Regions from separate parts of the Ruminiclostridium josui JCM 17888 genome, predicted to be linked through region 2. Evidence: predicted binding sites of a transcription regulator. Region 2 holds the regulator's gene; the other holds the start of a gene.

Region 1 (10,426 bases), on a different contig from region 2:
TGTTTCGTCGTAGTTTAATGTATTTTGTGTTTTGTTTTCCATAGCTATACTCCAATCTTTTTTGTCATTACTATGGAATGATTTTCATTGCAAAGCTCTACTGAGTCCATTAGAGCTTTCATAATGTATAATCCGTATTCGTTTTCTATGGACTGTTCAAAACAGTCTAGTGTGCCGTTTTCTGCTGTAAATGTTATTTTAATATTGTCAGTACTGATATCAAAAGATATTCTATATTGGCTTATATTCTTTTCTGCTCTTGATAGTATTATATTACATACTTCCGATACTGCCACCTTTATATCCTCAATTTCATCAATATTAAAACCAGCTCTGGTTGAGACACTTGATGCTGTTAGTCTTGCCGTACTTACATATTCGCTTTTTGCTGGCAAAACGAGTACTACATTATCATTTAAAATACTATTCATAATGTTCTCCTTTTTACTTTGTGTTAACATTTCAACTAGAAAAAAGGTACACGGTTAATGTGTACCCATTTCTCTTAAAATATGGTTTATTCTATTTTAAATAACTTGTCCAAACCGGTAATGAGAAATAACTTCTTTATATTATCCTTTAAATTACAAATGTATATATGATTGTCCTCTTTTCTTACCTCTTTAAGTGCGCCTACAAGTATACCTAAGCCTGTGCTGTCTATATAGGTAAGTTCCTTGCAATCTATATATAGGTCGCCATTGCAGGATTTAACCACCTCGTTCAGCTCGTTTTTAAAGTTCTGTGATGTGTGTATGTCAATTTCACCTGAAAGGATTATTTGGCATTTACCCCCATCCACAATTTTTTGAACACTAAGTTCACTATGTTCCACGTTACTACCCCCTTTACCAGCGTTTCTTTACAACCATAAAGTTAATCTGCGAATAACTTTGCCAGTTTTAGTATAAGTTCAAGGTTTTTAGGCTCTGCTCTAACAGCCAGTATCTTCTCAGGACCTAAAATATCTACATCCTTAAAAAATTTACTGTTGGTCACATCTATCCCATATAATTTAGGCTCAGAATCCCTATAAGATTTGACTGTTCGCTTTTCTTTCGGGTTCTGGGGCTGATTCCACTCTTCTACAACCTTTAGTTTCAGATAGTCACTGGACTTAGTATCTATTTTTAAGTCTTTTGCTACATCATCCATAGCCATAAAAGCACCGTCATAAGCATATTGATCAAATATATACTTGCTTAGCAAAAATACATCTGTATCCGAAGCTGCAAAAAGAACCATTGCTTTTTGAATATACATAGATGAATTCGGATCATTAATTCTATCACTAAGCATTACTGTTTCCAGTCCTACTTCCTTTATTTCGGGTATATTTTTTGTTATTTTTTGCTTAAATATATCAGTTGCCTGTACATTTACTTCACCTAGAACCCCTATGGTTATATCGGGTTTTACTTTGGTTACAATTGAATATACTGATGATGCTATGATTATAATAACTACAATCGTTACCAGTATGTGGTATTTATAGTAATGGAAAAAGTTATCCACCTTTTTTTTATCTATTCCAGCCTTTACAAATGCTTTATCAACATATGTTTCCTTTTCTGGTACTTTTGGCTCTTCTACCTCATAACCCATAAGGATTCTATAAGCATCCGTTTTCTTTTGGAAGTCTTCCTCAGCTTCTTTTGTCAAAGTACCATCCATTTTCATTTGACGGTATTTTTTTAATATTACGTCATATCTTTTTTCAATATCTTCTTTTGTTGAATTGGTTGTAATTTCCAAAATCGCTCTTGATTCTTTCTTTGTGTACTTCAAATTAACCTCCATGCCTAAGTTAAAGGCCGCCAATTACCATTAAGTTATCCGTTGTTTTATATGTTAATCACGTAAAGGTTAAATGTTTTAATCTTTTGGTTTCATTGTAGGGAATAATAGAATGTCTCTTATAGACGCTGAATCTGTCAACAGAATTATCAATCTGTCAACACCTATACCTAATCCACCTGTCGGCGGCATTCCATATTCCAATGCCGTAATATAATCATCATCCATCATATTTGCTTCTTCGTCTCCGGAATCCCTCTTTTTCACCTGACTGATAAATCTCTCTTTTTGATCAATAGGGTCGTTTAACTCAGAATATGCATTACCCATTTCTCTTCCTGTAATAAAGAATTCAAAACGTTCTGTTAATTCAGGACAATCCGGCTTCCTTTTTGTAAGAGGGGATATTTCTACAGGGTAATCATATATAAATGTAGGTTGAACCAGATTGTCCTCTACAAATTCTTCAAACAGAAGATTTAATATTTCCCCGCGAACCATGCCATCCTTTACATGAACCTTTTTGGATTCTGCAGCCGCTTTTGCTTCTTCATCCGTTTTTATTGTGTCGAAATCAATTCCTGAATATTTTTTTACTGCCTCTATCATAGTCATTCTGTTCCAAGGCGGAGTAAGATCAATTTCCTGTCCTTGATACTGAATCTTAGTAGTACCCAATGTTTCCATTGCTACAGTAGACACAAGGCTTTCTGTAAGTTCCATCATTCCCTTATAATCATTGTATGCCTCATACACTTCCATCATTGTAAACTCAGGATTATGCTTTACAGACATACCTTCATTTCTGAACATTCTTCCCATTTCATATACTTTTTCCATTCCACCTACTATAAGCCTCTTTAGGTAGAGTTCAGGTGCAATTCTCAGATACATATCTATGTCCAATGTATTGTGGTGTGTAATAAATGGTCTTGCCGCAGCTCCACCTGGAATTGTGTTCAATAATGGTGTATCAACTTCAAGAAACCCTCTGTTATCAAGGAATTTTCTAATTGATTTAATTATTTTACTTCTTAATATAAATGTATTTTTAACTTCCGGATTTACGATTAAATCCACATACCTTTGTCTGTATCTTAAATCTGTATCTTTTAAACCATGCCACTTTTCAGGTAATGGAAGCAATGACTTTGATAAAAGCGTAATCTCTTTTACCTTAATTGATATTTCTCCTTTGTGGGTCCTGAATATCTCACCCTTTACACCTACTATATCACCTATGTCATATTTTTTAAACATTTCATATGCTTCATCTCCAACTTCGTCTTTTCTGACGTAGAGCTGAATTTTTCCATACCTGTCCTGAAGGTCGCAGAATCCTGCTTTACCCATGCCGCGCTTTGACATTAACCTTCCGGCAATAGATGCTGTCTGACCTTCTTGCGCTTCGAAATTATCAATAATATTCTTAGTTGAGTTTGTTACATCGTACTTTACTATTTTAAAAGGGTCACAGTTTTTATCCTGTAAATCCTTTAGCTTGGCACGTCTTACTCTTAGTATCTCGCTTAAATCCTCTTCACTTTGTTGATTCTCCCGTATATTCTCTTCTGACATTATTTCCTCCTATTTATAAATAAAGTATTTAATGATTTCCTTATAAAAAACAGTTTACATTTTAATTAATGTAAACTGTAAGTATAATTATATATTAATTTTGCTTTTTGTGGCAACACATATTGTATCCATTCTTACTTAGATATCTCTAATATCTTAAATTTTAATACTCCATCAGGAACTTGTACTTCAACCGTTTCACCTTTTGAGTGCCCAATTAACGCTGCCCCTACAGGAGATTCATTTGAAATCTTTGATTTTAATGGATTGGCTTCTGTAGAACCAACAATCAAGTATTCTAGTTCTTCATCAAACTCAATATCATAAATCTTTACCTTTGATCCAAGGCTTACAACATCTGTGTTTACTTCATCTTCATCTATTATTCTGGCATGTTTTAGCATGGATTCAAGTTGTACAATCCTGCCTTCTACTTGTGCCTGTTCGTTTTTTGCTTCATCGTATTCAGAATTTTCAGAAATATCACCAAATGAAAGAGCCTGCTTTATTCTTTCTGCTACTTCTTTTCTTTTAGTTCCTCTTAAAAATTCTAGTTCTTCTTCCAGTTTCTTTAAGCCTTCGTAGGTTAAAACGACTTCTTTTGCTGACATTTGAAGCCCTCTCCTTTACCATTAATTTTTTTCTGCTAGACCAATAATTATTATATAGTATGCAAATTGTCTTTCCTAATATAATATTCAATTTGTTGACTTATATTAATATACATGGAATAAAAAATTAAAATCATGTTCCTGACAGCAGTAAACACTTTAATGTCAGGTTATCTTATTGCTAACTAATTATAGATTACATATATAGTAATGTCAAGAATGTTTTATCCATATTTTTACATATATTTTTTTGGCCTAAACATGAATACTTATATAATTATCTCATTATATCTAAATAATATTATTCATTTATCAGGAAGATAGTTCCTTGTCCTTAAGAATTACATCATGGGCTCCGCCTTCTTTGATACTTGTTGCAGATACCAATGTTATTCTGGCTTTTTTCTGAAGATCTGGCAATGACAAGGCACCACAGTTGCACATTGTAGATTTTATCTTGTAAATAGTAGTATCCAGATTGTCTTTTAATTTACCTGCATATGGAACATATGAATCAACACCTTCTTCAAAGCCAAGCTTTGCTTCTCCTCCCATGTCATATCTCTGCCAGTTTCTTGCACGGTTTGAGCCTTCTCCCCAATATTCCTTAACAAAGTTTCCTCCAACCTTTAACTTTCTGGTTGGGCTTTCGTCAAATCTTGCAAAATATCTACCCAGCATTATAAAATCAGCACCCATTGCAAGCGCAAGTACCATATGATAATCATGTACTATTCCGCCATCAGAGCATATTGGTATATATATTCCGGTTTCTTTCATATATTCGTCTCTTGCTTCTGATACCTCTATAACAGAAGATGCTTGTCCGCGTCCAATACCTTTTTGCTCTCTTGTTATACATATAGAGCCGCCGCCGATACCAACCTTTATAAAATCAGCACCTGCATCCACCAAATACCTGAAACCTTCCTTATCCACTACATTTCCTGCACCGACTTTTACTTCTCCATTATATGTTTCCTTAATCCATTTTATTGTATCGGACTGCCATTCGCTGTATCCATCAGATGAGTCTATACAAAGGATATCTACTCCAGCCTCAACAAGTGCAGCTACTCTTTCCTTGTAATCACGGGTATTTATACCTGCTCCTACTATAAGACTTTTACTTTTGTCCAGCAATTCGTTTGGATTTTCCTTGTGGCTGTCATAGTCTTTTCTGAAAACAAAATACATTAATTTTTGATTGCTGTCTATTATTGGGAGACAGTTTAGTTTATGTTCCCAGATTAGGTCATTTGCATCTTTTAATGATGTTTTTTCATTTCCGTATATTAATTGGGAAAATGGTGTCATAAAGCTGCTTATCTTTTCGTCAAGGGAGGCTCTGCTAAGTCTGTAATCTCTGCTTGTAACTATTCCCAACAGCTTGCCTGTAGGTGTTCCGTCTTCTGTTATAGCTATAGTAGAATGTCCTGTTTTCTGTTTCATTGCCACTACATCTCTAAGTGTATCATCAGGGCGAAGATTGCTGTCGCTTACTACAAATCCAGCTTTATATTTCTTAACCTTCCTTACCATTTCAGCCTGACTTTCTATACTTTGTGAGCCGTATATGAATGATATACCTCCGCACTTTGCCAGCGCTATTGCCATGTTGTTGTCTGATACAGACTGCATTATTGCAGAAGCAACTGGTATATTTAGCTCAAGGGAGGGTTTTTCTCCAACTTTATGCTTTACTAACGGTGTCTTTAGGACAACATTATCCGGTATACATTCCTTTGTACTGAGATTTGGAATTAAGAGGTACTCACTGAAAGTCCTCGAAGGTTCATTGTAATAAAAAGCCATTTTTTTAAATTCCTCCTTATATGACATTTATAAATTATTTAAATATTATAATACTGTATACATTTGTTATTCAAAAAGCAAAGAACAAAATGTCCTTTGCCTTAGGTTTCAAATTTATTCAAAAACCTTTCTGGGAATATACTTTTTGAATGATTCAATCATTTTGGGATGTGGTTCAAAAAATATAAGCATTTTCTCACCGTCTTTGACTGTGGATATAAAGTATACTTCATTTGAATCCATTGATGTTACAGCATTTAAGCGATTTTTGATGTTTTCATAGCTTTGATTGTACTGACCACTTGTCATTTTTGCAACTATCTCAAAATCTTTGCAAGAACCACTAAATACTCTTTTTCTCTTTCTCTGAGCTATTATCATATCTATATCTAAATCACCATTGGTGACAATATATTCATATTCTATGTTTCTATTTCTTATCAGCATATAGCCTAAATATCCAATTGCTACAAGTAATACCGGCATGAAGGTTTGTAAAAATCTCAATGAGCCAATTATCATGATTAACGCTAATCCAATTACAATTGTAGCTGCAATTATTAACGAATCAACAGCAGTTTTTTTGCGTTTTACAATTTTCTCCATAAATATATCCATTTTAAAAGACCCTCCTCATTGGATAGAACAAAGCATTTTTTAAAGCTTGTTAAAATAATAATAAATTAACAAGATAATATCAAGTATTTAGTGAAATTATTTTTAATTTTCCACTTAAACACAAATAGAGGATGACTATTTTGTAGCCATCCTCTATTTTACTTTTTATTATTCTTAGTACATTCCGCCCATTCCACCTGGCATTCCACCTGGCATAGCTGGTGCCTCAGGTTCAGGCTTATCAGCTACAACGCTTTCTGTTGTAAGTACCATTGCTGCTACAGAAGCTGCATTTTGAAGAGCTGATCTTGTAACCTTTGCAGGATCAACTATTCCGTTTTCAATCATATCTATATATCTTTCGTTAAGTGCATCGAATCCGACACCCTTTTCGCTAGATTTAATCTTATCAACTATTACTGAGCCTTCAAGACCCGCATTTGCTGCTATTTGTCTTACAGGTTCTTCAAGAGCTCTTAATATAATCTGAACACCTGTCTTTTCGTCACCTGAAGTTGATTCAAGTAATTTTTCTACTTCTGGAATTACGTTAATTAAGGCTGTTCCACCACCTGCTACTATACCTTCTTCAACTGCCGCTCTTGTTGCAGCTAGAGCGTCTTCAATTCTCAATTTCTTTTCTTTCATTTCAGTTTCAGTTGCAGCACCAACCTGAATAACAGCTACACCACCTGAAAGCTTTGCAAGTCTTTCTTGAAGCTTTTCTCTGTCAAAGTCTGATGTAGTATCTTCTATCTGAGTCTTGATAGAGTTTATTCTGCTCTTTATGTCGTCAGCGCTTCCTGCACCATCAACTATTATTGTATTTTCTTTTTGTACAATTACCTGTCTTGCTTTACCAAGCTGAGTTATTTGAGTTTCCTTGAGTTCAAGACCCAATTCTTCAGTTATAACTTCTCCGCCTGTTAATATAGCTATATCTTGAAGCATAGCTTTTCTTCTGTCACCGAATCCAGGTGCCTTAACAGCTACGCAAGTAAATGTTCCTCTTAATTTATTCAGGATAAGAGTTGTAAGTGCCTCTCCTTCCATATCTTCTGCAATTATGAGAAGTTTCTTTCCTTGTTGAACGATTTGCTCAAGAATTGGAAGTATGTCCTGAATATTTGTTATTTTCTTATCTGTTATAAGGATGTATGGATCATCCAAAACTGCTTCCATCTTATCAGTATCTGTAACCATGTAAGCTGAAAGGTATCCTCTGTCAAACTGCATACCTTCAACTACTTCAAGGTTTGTTCCCATAGATTTTGATTCTTCAACAGTGATAACACCGTCATTTGTTACTTTTTCCATTGCATCAGCAATAAGAGTTCCTATTAATTCCTCATTTGCGGAAATAGTTGCAACTCTTGCGATGTCTTCCTTACCTTTAATTTTACGGCTATTTGCCTTGATTCCTGCAACAGCAGCATCAACAGCCTTCTGCAAACCTTTCTTTAATATCATTGGGTTTGCTCCAGCAGCAACGTTCTTCATACCTTCTCTGATTATTGCCTGTGCAAGTAAAGTTGCTGTAGTAGTACCGTCACCGGCTACATCGTTTGTCTTTGTAGCAACTTCTTTAACTAACTGAGCACCCATATTTTCGAATTTGTCTTCCAGTTCAACTTCTTTTGCTATAGTAACACCATCGTTTGTTATTAATGGTGATCCGAATTTCTTATCTAAAACAACATTTCTTCCCTTTGGTCCAAGTGTAACTTTTACTGTATCAGCTAATTGGTTAACACCTTTTTCAAGTGCGCGTCTAGCTTCTTCACCAAATTTAATTTCCTTTGCCATTTCTCTTACCTCCCGTTATAATTATTCAACAATTGCGAGGATATCGCTCTGTCTCAATATTGTATATTCCTGACCGTCAAATTTTACTTCTGTTCCGGAATATTTGCTGGTAAGTACTTTGTCTCCAACTTTAACTTCCATTTTAACTTCTTTGCCATCTACAACAGTTCCAGGTCCTACTGCAACTATCTCTGCCACTTGTGGCTTTTCCTTTGCACTTCCTGGTAATACGATTCCACTTTTAGTAGTTTCTTCGCTCTCAAGCATTTTTATAACTACTCTATCGCCTAATGGTTTTATCTTCATTGTTTTACCTCCTTGAATATTTAATGCTTGTAAACTGTTAGCACTCACTCCCATCGAGTGCTAATCATATTTATAATATTATATATTGAATAAAATATTATCAAACGCTTTATAGTCATAAATCTATCAATATTTTGCCATTTAGTCCAATCATAGTTTAATTGCTAATTATTTCTTCCAATTACTATGATTTTTTTGCAATATCAAAATTTACTACTTATATTTGATTTTTTTGAGTACTTTATTAAACGCAACAGAAGAAATTCCATACTTTTGTATTAATTCCTCCTTTTCCATTCTAATGAAGTTCTCTTTGCAGTAGATATATTCAATTGCAGCAGAAAGGACAACTATGTCTTTTTCATTATCTGTTAAAAGTTCCCCTGTATGATATATTGCATTATACAATATTTGTATTATTTCCTTTTCGTATTCAGAAACATACATTATTTCCTTATGAAGTACAACACACTCAACAACAGAATTATACTTTTTGGGAATCTTTTTTACAGTTCTTTGTCTTGGTTTAGAGGCATTTTCAAATATTTTTATATACTTGAAAGGGCTATACATGTAATCTTCAGGTTCCCCTATTATTCTGAATATTTCCTTATACTCTTCCAAAACCGATATTTCGGAGGTATCGTCGTACTTTATAAATCCACTGACCTTTTTAATCCAATTTGAAAAGTTTGTATCCAATATACTAATTGATTGCAGATTTTTAAGAATCGAGGTTGCCTTGCTGTAATTTCTTGTTGATATATAGCCTATAAGGAGCAACGAGCATATTAATAAATCGCTGTACTCAACAATATATGTTTCCAGCAAGTTAATCAATTCATTTATTTTATTAAACATTATTAATGTAGTTGCAATACACAAAAGGTCCTTCCTATTGTATATACTTCTATACGGAAGGATCTTTAATAATTTTTCCACTCGGGAATATTTCCGGGTGTGGTATAGATTATATATTTTAAGACTGTTAGCCCAAATGTCATCACTATATATATTGGTAACCGTGGCAATAAAATTTGATGCACGCTTATAGTTTTGCTGTTCCAAAAGTATAAGTATCAGCAGATTACGTGCATCGGTATTCATAGGATTGAATGCTATTGCTTTATATAGCTCACTTACCGCCTCTTCAGTTTTGTTGTTTAAGAGGTTTTTGTGAGCCTTTTTTAGGTTAGTTTGAGACAACTTTAAAAATCTGTTGTCTCCAGCAATGTCATTATACAGTTTCAAATAAAATATCATTTCTGAAACTTCTTCGCTGAATTCACCATCACTCTCAAAATAGATATACTTTTCAAAGTATTCGGCAGCCTTTTTCATGTCACCTAGCTCAAAGCTGTTACAGCCCATACCGAAATAACAATCATGCATTGTAGGGTCATAGTGTAAAAGTATATCCATGAATATCCTGTTGGCTTCTCTTGGCCTTTGCATTTCAGAAAGAAAGCATGCTATGTTAAATTTATACTCCATATTATCAGGACTTAGCTCAGCAGCCTTAACCAAATTTTTGTAAGCGTCGTTTAAATTCCTTTTATTTGCACAACGCAGTCCTTTATAGAAATAAAATTCCGGATTATTCCGATATTCATCGATGCTTAATAAATTATTTTTCACTTATCTTCTTCCTTTTAATTCTCCGTATATGTCCTCAAGAGTGAGGCCTCTTTCTACAAGCAATACCATAAGATGGTACATTAAATCTGATACTTCGTATCTTATTTCTTCTTTAGATTTGTTCTTTGCCGCAATAATAACTTCGGCAGCCTCTTCTCCTACTTTTTTCAAAATCTTGTCCAAACCTTTTGTAAACAGGTAATTAGTATATGAACCTTCTTTAGGATTAACTGTTCTGTCTACTATTACGTTGTAAA
Region 2 (10,426 bases):
AGACAGTTAAGAGAGCAGCAAGAGAATTTGCTGAGTCCTTATGCCGCAAGAAGTGTTAATTCTTTTGGCAGGTTAATTAATGAAGAAAAATGTCCTATCAGGACAGATTTTGAACGGGATGGGAACAGAATTCTATACTCTATGGAGTTTCGAAGACTAAGACACAAAACTCAGGTATTTTTTAATGCTAAGAACGACCACATATGTACAAGAATGGAGCATGTACTAAACGTAGGATCAATTGCTGTCACTATAGCCAGGACATTAAATCTGAATCAGGATCTTACGTATGCAATAGCTTTGGGACATGACTTGGGGCATGCACCATTCGGTCATAGTGGAGAGCGTGTATTAGATAAATGTATGAAGAAAGTAAATAAAGAAGGCGGATTTAAGCATGAACTTCACAGCCTTCGGGTTGTAGAAAAACTTGCTACACGTATCTCAAAAGAAAAAATACATGAAAAATGCGGGCTTAATCTTACTTTTGAAGTAAAGGACGGAATAGTCTCACATTGTGGTGAAAACTATAACGAATACTCTTTGAGAAGAGATTTAAGTAAAACTCCGCAATCATTGCTTAATTTGAAAGATAGAGGGCATCTTCCCTATACGCTTGAAGCCTGTATTGTAAGATTAGTGGACAAAATAGCATATGTTGGAAGGGATATTGAGGATGCTGTGCGTGTCAACCTTATGAATATGCATGATATACCTATGGATATAAGAAATGAGTTGGGCAACACAAATGGTGAGATAATAAATACTCTGGTTTGTGATATGATTGAGAATAGCTATGGTAGAGATTGTATTCAGCTTAGTAAGGAAAAGGGCCAGGCACTTGAAAAGCTTATAAATGAGAATGTAAGGTTGATTTACAAGGCCGATAAGATAACCCGTTATGAAAAAATTGCTGAAAATACTCTTGAAGGTTTGTTTGATAGCCTTCTCAGCAGCATGTCAGATTTTGAAAAGCTTCAGACAAGTGAAAATAAAGTTTACAGAATGTTTTATAACTTTATTGCAGACAAGGCATATGATAAGTCTGAAAGTGATGCACAGAAAGTAATTGACTTTATAGCAGGCATGACAGACCAGTTTGCACAAAGCTGCTTTGAAGAAATATACTGGATGTAGGTGGGAATATGGATGATAAAAGTTTTCATTTCTTTGCTTTTCTTTCAAGGATGAAGTATATAAATAGATGGGGGCTTATGCGTAACACGTATACTGAAAATATACAGGAGCACAGTTTGCAGGTTGCCATAATTGCACACGGATTGGCAGTAATCAGGAACACATATTTTAACGGTGAAGTAAATCCTGAAAGAGTGGCGATACTGGCGATGTTTCATGACTGTAATGAAATAATAACAGGTGATATGCCTACTCCTATAAAATATTATAACCCTCAGATAAGTAAAATTTACAAGGATATCGAAGACATATCAAAGGAGAAAATCATATCTATGCTGCCTGAGGAAATGGCAGATGAATATTATTCTTTATTTTTCAAAAATCCGGATGATATGAATTGCTGGAAACTTGTAAAGGCTGCTGACAGGATTTCGGCCTATATAAAATGTATTGAAGAATTAAAGGCAGGGAATAACGAATTTAAAAAGGCTAGGGAAACCATTCTGCAAACAATAACCGAAATTGATTTGCCAGAGGTAAAGTATTTTATGGAAAAATTTATACCAAGCTTTAACTTATCCCTTGATGAGATTGATTAATTTGATGAGACTGTTATATAATTAAAGTTATATTGGAAAAATTAATTTAATATATTTTTTAATTCATTATCAAAAGGGGACAAAAAATGACATTCGAAGATAACATAGGTACAAAGTGTATTATAAATGGGGAAATCTTGCCGGCTGAAATGCTGAATAAATATTCAGATGAAAAGTATACGGCTTGCTATGAAGTTATACGTATTATAGATGGAATTCCGCTGTTTTATGATGATCACTTTACACGTCTTAAAAGTTCGGTGCAAAAGATTCAAAATGAATTGGAAATATCAAATAAAGATTTAAGGAATCAAATTACAAAAATATGTGAGGTGAATAATTTAGTTAACTGTAATGTGAAAGTATTGGTGCTTCTTTACGAAAAAGAGCAGATTACGCTACTACACATAAACAAGTTTTACTACCCATCACAAAAGGAGTATGACAGTGGTGTAAAGTGTTGTACCATCAAGCTAAGTAGAAGCAATCCAAATATCAAAATGATAAATATTTCATACAAAGCAGAAATTAAGCGAGTTACAGCAGAAAATGGTGCATTTGAAGTGCTTTTGGTAGATGACAACAATAAAATAACAGAAGGTGGAAAATCTAATGTTTTTTTTGTAAAAGGCGAAAAAATATATACATCTCCCGAAGAATATGTTTTGAAAGGTATTACGAGACAATATATAATTGATGTTTGCGTAAAACTGGGATACGAAGTTATAGAAACATTAATTAGTGTTGATCAGATAAGTAATTTCGATGCTGCTTTTATAACCGGTACATCCATTAACGCAATGCCGATAAAAATAATAGACCAGTATACATTAAATTCATCTGAGAATATTGTAACCCAAAAGGTTATGAAAGGATATAACAGTCTTGTAGCGGCATATATTGAAGGCAATAGCAATAAGAAATAGAGAATGAGCAAATATATATACTAATTTGGGAGGTTAACTATGAGATACCTTGAAAATGCATTTAAGTTTACATTTAAGAACTTTATAATTACGATTCCACTGCTAATAGCTATGGCAATACCGAGTATGATAATGGGCGTGGGTTCCTTAGGATTTTTATTTAATTTTAAGAATTTTGAGCGGATAATTGAACAGATGATGGACAGTAGCGGGTCATTTATACCAACCTATGATATTATCCTTAGCTTGTATGGGCCTACAATGATTATTAGTATGATAATATCATCGGTTTTGACTCTGATTTTATCTATTCTGGTTTATCCAGCAACATACGGAATGATAAATAAAAAGTATGAGACAGGTACGTCAACTCTTAGTGATATGACATCTTCCATGACAAGGTATATAGGAAGATTTGTGCTCTACGGATTATTAAAAATTGCCATCTGGATAGGATTGGTAATTGCTTATATAATACTTATTGCAATCGGTGTGGCAGTAATAGCAGCGGTTTCAAATGTTGCAGGTATATTATTGATAGTACTGTTTACTTTGGCTTTCATAGTTGCTTGTATAGCGTTGACAGTATATACTTCACTATGGTTTACATCAGTTTGTGTGGAGGATACTGATGTATTGACAGGGCTGAAAAATTCATTCCGTTATGTATCAGGCAATTTTTGGACAATATTAGGTATCAGTATTCTTATATCTATATTTGGAATAATAGCCGGGTCAATAGTAGGATTGGTAGTAGGATGGATTCCTATTATTGGAGGAGCTGTATCCTCCATAATATCATATCTTGCCGAATTTATTACAATTGTATTTTTATTTGAAATATACCGTGAAAAATCAGGAAAGTATGCTTGTGTAGAATATTACAAGGAAATGAACGGCGGAGTTTAAAATAACTACTATTTGAAATACTAAGAAAGACCTTGTATCGGAATTTATTATATTTCTGTGCAGGGTCTTTTAGTTTTTAATAATTTATTACCGTATATTACAAGAAAAATACTTGACAAACAAATATGCTAATGTTATTTTTAGTATATAATTAGCACTCAACATTAAAGAGTGCTAACAAGAGGGGTGATTATAATGCTACTTGACGATAGAAAATTGAAAATACTGCAAGCAATCATAGATGATTATATATACTCTGCTGAACCTGTAGGTTCTAGAACTATTGCCAAGAAGCATGAACTTGGTTTAAGTTCAGCTACAATTAGAAATGAGATGGCTGATCTGGAAGAAATGGGACTTTTGGAACAGCCGTATACATCAGCAGGAAGAGTTCCTTCCGACAAAGGGTACAGGCTTTACGTAGATCAGTTGATGAAGATAAATGAATTATCCGAAAGTGAAATAGAGAAAATACGGAATGAAATGAATATTCGGATAAATGAACTTAGCCAGCTTATTAGGACTGCATCGGCGGTTATGTCCAAGTTTACAAAATATACTTCTATGGCGATAACCCCTCATATGAAACAGAGCGTTTTAAAAGCTGTTCAGGTAGTACCTATAGAGCCTGGAAAAGCATTGGTGATTATTGTAACAGATTCTAATATTGTGAGAAATAATCTCATCAGGATACCAGAAAGCGTTACACCTGATTTCTTGATTCAGATTTCAAATATGCTTAACGACCAGTTAAGAGGCTTTACTTTGGAAATGCTAAAATCGGACATATTAAATGAGAAGTTCGAGAAACTGAGTGCGCTGCCTTATGGATTAATTAAGCCTATTCTCGACGGAATTGAGGATTTAATTAGAACAATTGATAAGCCGGAAGTATATTTAGAAGGAGCAACAAATATTCTGAATTTTCCCGAGTTTAAGGAAGTTGATAAGGCCAAGGAGTTTTTGAATATACTGGATGAAAAGAATTTTGTATCTGACCTTCTTACAAGTAATTCAAATAAAAATAATGAGATAATTATTCACATAGGAAATGAGAATGCTGTAGAAGGTATAAAGGATTGTAGTTTGGTTACTGCATCCTATAGTGTAGGTAATCGTGTAATAGGAACCATAGGCATTATTGGACCAACCAGAATGGAGTATTCAAAGGTTGTGGCATCAATGAATTATATAAGGAATAAAATCAATCAGGAGATTCTTAAACTCTTGGATAATGGATAGTATAAATAAGGAGGTAGTATTCAGATAATGAAAAAAGAAAAACATCCTAAGGATGAAAATGAAAACACTAAGGAAATGAATTCTGAAGAAATCAACAAAGGAGAAGAAAATCAGGAAGCATCGAAGACTTCTGATGTGAATGGTGATGAAGCAGTAAATGCGGAAATTCAGGATTTAAAAGCAAAGTTGGAAGAAAAGGCGAAGCAATGTGAAGATTTAAAAAATATGGTTCAGCGTACAGCAGCAGAGTTTGACAACTATAAAAAAAGAACAATCAAGGAAAAGGAAGCTCTTAGCCTTGATATAGCAATAGACACTGTAAATACCTTCCTTCCGGTAGTAGATAACTTGGAAAGAGCTTTAAAAGCCGCAGAAAACACTGAAAGCAATCCATTGAAGGAAGGCGTTGAAATGGTTATGAGACAGTTGAAGGATTGTCTCGACAAATTAGGTGTAGAAGCAATAGAAGCAGTTAATAATCCTTTTGACCCTGAATTACACAATGCCGTTATGCATGAAACCAATGACGAAATTGGTGAGAACATTGTGGTAGAAGAATTTCAAAAAGGTTATACAATGAAGGGAAAAGTAATCAGACATAGTATGGTAAAGGTAGTAAACTAACACAGTAGTTTAAAATAAAAAAGATTATCAAATATATTAAGGAGGATATTATTTATGTCGAAAGTAATTGGTATAGATTTAGGTACCACAAATTCATGTGTAGCAGTTATGGAAGGCGGTGAGCCTGTCGTTATTGCAAATCCGGAAGGAAATAGAACTACCCCTTCTGTTGTTGCATTTTCAAAAACCGGTGAACGTATGATAGGACAGGTTGCAAAAAGACAAGCTATCACTAATCCGGAAAGAACAATTATTTCAATAAAGAGAGATATGGGAACCGACCGTAAGGTTAATATAGATGATAAGAAATATTCACCACAGGAAATATCTTCAATGATTCTTCAAAAGCTTAAGTCTGATGCAGAAGCATATCTTGGTGAAACAGTAACTCAGGCGGTAATTACCGTTCCTGCTTACTTTAGTGATGCTCAGAGACAAGCAACAAAGGATGCCGGTAAAATTGCTGGATTGGAAGTTCTCAGAATTATAAACGAGCCTACGGCAGCAGCATTGGCATACGGCCTTGACAAAGAGCATGACCAGAAAATAATGGTTTATGACTTAGGTGGAGGAACATTCGACGTATCCATACTTGAAATCGGTGACGGTGTATTTGAAGTTCTTGCAACAAACGGTAACAACAAACTTGGCGGAGATGACTTTGACCAAAGAATAATTGATTTCCTTGTTGATACATTTAAAAAAGAAAGCGGAATAGATCTTAAAAACGACAAGATGGCAATGCAGAGATTGAAGGAAGCGGCTGAAAAGGCAAAAATAGAACTTTCCGGTGTGACTTCATCAAATATAAACCTACCATTTATTACTGCTGATGCATCTGGACCAAAACACCTTGATGTAACACTTACAAGAGCAAAATTTGATGAAATAACAGCTGATTTAGTTGAAAATACAATGGGACCAACAAGACAGGCTATGCAGGATGCAGGGCTTACACCAGACAAGATAGACAAAATTCTGTTAGTTGGTGGTTCCACAAGAATTCCTGCAGTTCAGGAAGCAGTTAAAAAATACTTAGGAAAAGAGCCTTTCAAGGGAATTAATCCAGATGAATGTGTTGCTGTTGGTGCAGCAATTCAGGCGGGTGTATTGACAGGTGATGTAACTGGACTTCTTCTTCTTGACGTTACACCGTTATCACTGGGACTTGAAACACTTGGCGGAGTATTCACAAAACTTATTGAAAGAAATACAACTATTCCTACCAAGAAGAGTCAGGTATTCTCCACAGCAGCAGACGGACAGACAAGTGTTGAGATACATGTATTGCAGGGCGAAAGAGAAATGGCTCAATACAACAAGTCTCTTGGAAGATTCCAACTTACAGGTATTCCATCAGCACCAAGAGGTGTACCACAAATAGAAGTTACTTTTGATATAGATGCAAATGGTATAGTTCATGTATCCGCAAAAGACCTTGGAACAGGTAATGAGCAGAATATAACAATAACTGCGTCAACTAATCTGTCTGATGAAGATATAGATAAGGCTGTAAAAGAAGCAGAAAAATATGCGGCTGAAGACAAAAAGCGTAAAGAAGAAATCGATATTAGAAATAATGCAGATTCCTTGGTTTATCAGTCAGAGAAGTCATTAAAAGATCTTGGAGATAAAGTATCTGCTGATGACAAGTCAAAGATTGAAAGCGGAGTAAACAAGGTAAAGGATGCCCTTAAAGGTACTGATGTCGAAGCAATAAAGAAAGCTACCGAAGAATTGCAGCAGTCATTCTATGAAATATCATCAAAAATATATCAACAGACACAAGGAGCACAGGCAGACCCTGGAGCAGCCGGCTTTGGAGGACAACAGGGAGCAGCTGGACAGGATGACAATGTTGTTGATGCAGACTATAAAGTAGTTGACGAGGATAAATAAATATATAATAATGTATAGGGGCTTAAAAGCCCCTATAGCATTAACAGCATAAGGTTTTTATTAAAAACGCCAAAGCTTACATAATACAGCTCTGGCTTATTTTAGGTTGCTGGTTTGCTGTGTAATGAGACAGGAGTTGAATTCGATGGCAGAAAAGAGAGATTATTACGAGGTATTAGGCGTTGATAGGAACGCTAGTGATGCTGAACTAAAAAAAGCATATAGAAATCTTGCGAAAAAGTACCATCCGGACGTCAATCCAGGAGATAAGGCTGCAGAAGCGAAGTTCAAAGAGGTAAATGAGGCCTATGAGGTTCTTAGTGATTCTCAGAAAAGGAGCAGGTATGACCAGTTCGGTCATGCGGGAACAGACCCTAACGGATTTGGTGGTGCAGGAGGCTTCTCTTCAGATTTTGACTTTGGTGGAATAGGAGATATATTTGAAACTTTCTTTGGAGGCTCAGGCTTTGGAGGAAGAAGTAGAACAAGAAGAGGCCCTCAGAAGGGTGCAGACATTAAATATTCTATGGAAATCAGCTTTGAAGAAGCTGCATTTGGTATTGAACGAGAAATAAATGTTAGCAAAATGGAAGTATGCTCCAAATGTTCCGGTTCAGGGGCCAAACCAGGAAGTAATGTAACAACCTGCAGCCGCTGTAACGGAACAGGACAGATTCAAATAAAGCAAAGCACCCCATTCGGACAATTTATAAACACCAAAACATGTGATGCATGTAAAGGTGAAGGAAAGATTATTACAGAGCCTTGTCCTGCATGTAACGGAAAAGGTAGACTCAGAAGTACAAAAAAAATAAAAATAGATATTCCTGCGGGAATAGATGACGGTCAGACCATTTCATTAAGAGGTGGTGGGGATCCGGGAGTAAAAGGAGGTCCAAACGGAGATTTGTATGTAAATATCCATGTAAAACCTCACCCGCTATTTTCCAGACAGGGAAATAATGTTATATGTGATGTACCTATTACATTTACACAAGCAGCATTAGGTGCTGAATTAGAAGTACCTACTCTTGACGGAAAAGTAAAATATACTGTACCTGAAGGAACTCAAACCGGTGCTGTTTTCAGATTAAAGGGCAAAGGAATCCCTTATTTGAGAGGAAATGGTCGTGGAGACCAGTATGTTAAGGTAAATATTGAAGTTCCGAAAAAACTCAATGACAAACAAAAAGCATTGCTGAGGGAATTTGCTGAAATCAGCGGCGATGAATCCCACGAGCAGAGAAAAGGCTTTTTTGACAAAATGAAGGATGCATTTAAATAATTAAGAATTTTACTGCTCATGGAGGCAAAAGTAAATATATGAAATGGTATGAAATACGGATAAGTACTACTGATGAAGCAAGTGATGCGGTTTCCGAAATGCTTACGACAATGGGAGCTGGTGGCGTAGCTATCAAAGACCCTTTTGACATAAAAAAAGAGATATTAAAGCCAAATACTCTGGACTATGCTGATGATGATTTTCTTGAATCATTAGGAGAGGATGTTATTATACAAGCATATTTCCAGAGCGGAAATAATATAGACGAGCTATTGAAGGAAATAAATGACGGCTTGGGAAATATATCCCAATTTTTAAGTATTGGAAAAGGTATAGAGGGATACGGCGAAGTAGATGATGAGGATTGGTCTACAGCTTGGAAAAAGTATTATAAGCCCCTTCAGCTTACAGAAAGAATAGTAATAAAGCCAACATGGGAGGATTACAGTCCCAAAGGTGATGAAATAATAATACAAATGGACCCAGGAATGGCCTTTGGAACAGGTACTCACGAAACCACACAAATGTGCTCTGTGTTGCTTGATAAGTATATGAGAGATGATACAGAGGTTCTTGATATTGGTTGTGGAACAGGTATTCTTTCAATAATAGCAGCGAAGCTGGGTGCAAAAAAAGTTGAAGCTATTGATATAGATGAAGTTGCAGTGAAAGTTGCAAAGGAAAATATCGAGCTAAATCGGGAAATATCAAAAGTATCTGCACATAAGGCTATATTGTCTGATTTAAAGCAGGAAGAACATAAATACGATATAATTGTAGCTAATATAATAGCTAATGTAATTATTGACTTGTCTTCGCTTATACCTTATTATTTAAAAAAGGAATCTTTGATTATTACTTCGGGTATTATTAAAGAAAGGAAACAGGAAGTAATAGACGCATGCGAAAAAAACGGGATGTCACTAATAGAAACTCTTGAAATGGGAGAATGGGTGGCAATGGTGTTTAAATGTCAAGATACTTTGTAGAAGAAGCACAAATAGCTAACGGAAGAATTAACATAATAGGTGAAGACTTTCAGCATTTAAAAAAAGTGTTAAGGGCCCAGATAAAGGATGAAGTAATTGTATGCTGTGGAGGATTTGACTACACAGCTGAAATAGAAAAAATAAATGATAGTTCAATTATATGTGTAATAACGGATATAAATAAAAATTTTACTGAATCACCTTTAAAAGTTACTTTGTACCAGGGATTACCGAAGTCGGACAAGATGGAGTTAATTATACAGAAATGTGTAGAACTTGGAGTTTGGGAAATAGTTCCGGTAATCACAGAACGTTGTGTTTCGAGGATAAATACTGATAAAGATGCAAAAAATAAGCTTGCGAGATGGCAAAAGATAGCAAGAGAGGCATCAAAACAGTGCAATAGGGGAATAATTCCCAATATTCTGTACCCTGTATCTTTTAAAGAAGCCGTTGAAATGGCATCTAAAGCTGAACTGGCAGTTATTCCTTATGAGAAGGAAAGTGCAGTTGGACTTAAAAATATTGTATCCCGGTATCAAGGAATTACCAGTGGAAGTATTATCATTGGTCCTGAAGGAGGGTTTGAAGAAAAAGAAGTCCAAATGGCAGAAGACAGAGGGGTTAAGAAGATATCTCTGGGGCCAAGAATCCTACGCACGGAAACTGCCGGAATGGTAGCTTTATCACTTTTGATGTATGAATTAGGAGATGTGTCTAATGGGAGAACTTAAATTTGTTGTTGTTGATGATGCAGTGTTTATGAGAACATTAATTAAGAGAATGATTGAAGAAAATTCAAACTATCACGTTGTA

What was found. The regulator HrcA, encoded in region 2, represses chaperone genes, less so after heat shock. The targets are predictions, from matches to a motif close to TGTTAGCACTCNNNNNNNNNGAGTGCTAACA.
Region 1: a site for HrcA is predicted at 8,567-8,597, ahead of groES (co-chaperone GroES). Genes of this name have one in related genera too.

What each region holds. Positions count from the first base shown of each region.
Region 1 is NZ_JAGE01000001.1:2,275,161-2,285,586, reverse strand. Features, by position in the region: gene K412_RS0110595 (SigB/SigF/SigG family RNA polymerase sigma factor) at 1-42, opposite strand, end outside; gene K412_RS0110590 (ATP-binding protein) at 45-431, opposite strand; gene K412_RS0110585 (STAS domain-containing protein) at 518-835, opposite strand; gene K412_RS0110580 (hypothetical protein) at 877-1,788, opposite strand; gene lysS (lysine--tRNA ligase) at 1,876-3,375, opposite strand; gene greA (transcription elongation factor GreA) at 3,510-3,986, opposite strand; gene K412_RS0110565 (IMP dehydrogenase) at 4,299-5,801, opposite strand; gene K412_RS0110560 (DUF6106 family protein) at 5,916-6,419, opposite strand; gene groL (chaperonin GroEL) at 6,594-8,225, opposite strand; gene groES (co-chaperone GroES) at 8,247-8,531, opposite strand; gene K412_RS0110545 (tetratricopeptide repeat protein) at 8,745-10,169, opposite strand; gene hisIE (bifunctional phosphoribosyl-AMP cyclohydrolase/phosphoribosyl-ATP diphosphatase HisIE) at 10,170-10,426, opposite strand, start outside.
Region 2 is NZ_JAGE01000002.1:181,183-191,608, forward strand. Features, by position in the region: gene K412_RS0117405 (HD domain-containing protein) at 1-1,137, shown strand, start outside; gene yfbR (5'-deoxynucleotidase) at 1,146-1,736, shown strand; gene K412_RS0117415 (aminotransferase class IV) at 1,823-2,662, shown strand; gene K412_RS0117420 (DUF7847 domain-containing protein) at 2,702-3,571, shown strand; gene hrcA (heat-inducible transcriptional repressor HrcA) at 3,767-4,813, shown strand; gene grpE (nucleotide exchange factor GrpE) at 4,841-5,437, shown strand; gene dnaK (molecular chaperone DnaK) at 5,492-7,336, shown strand; gene dnaJ (molecular chaperone DnaJ) at 7,482-8,621, shown strand; gene prmA (50S ribosomal protein L11 methyltransferase) at 8,660-9,610, shown strand; gene K412_RS0117450 (16S rRNA (uracil(1498)-N(3))-methyltransferase) at 9,592-10,344, shown strand; gene K412_RS0117455 (response regulator) at 10,331-10,426, shown strand, end outside.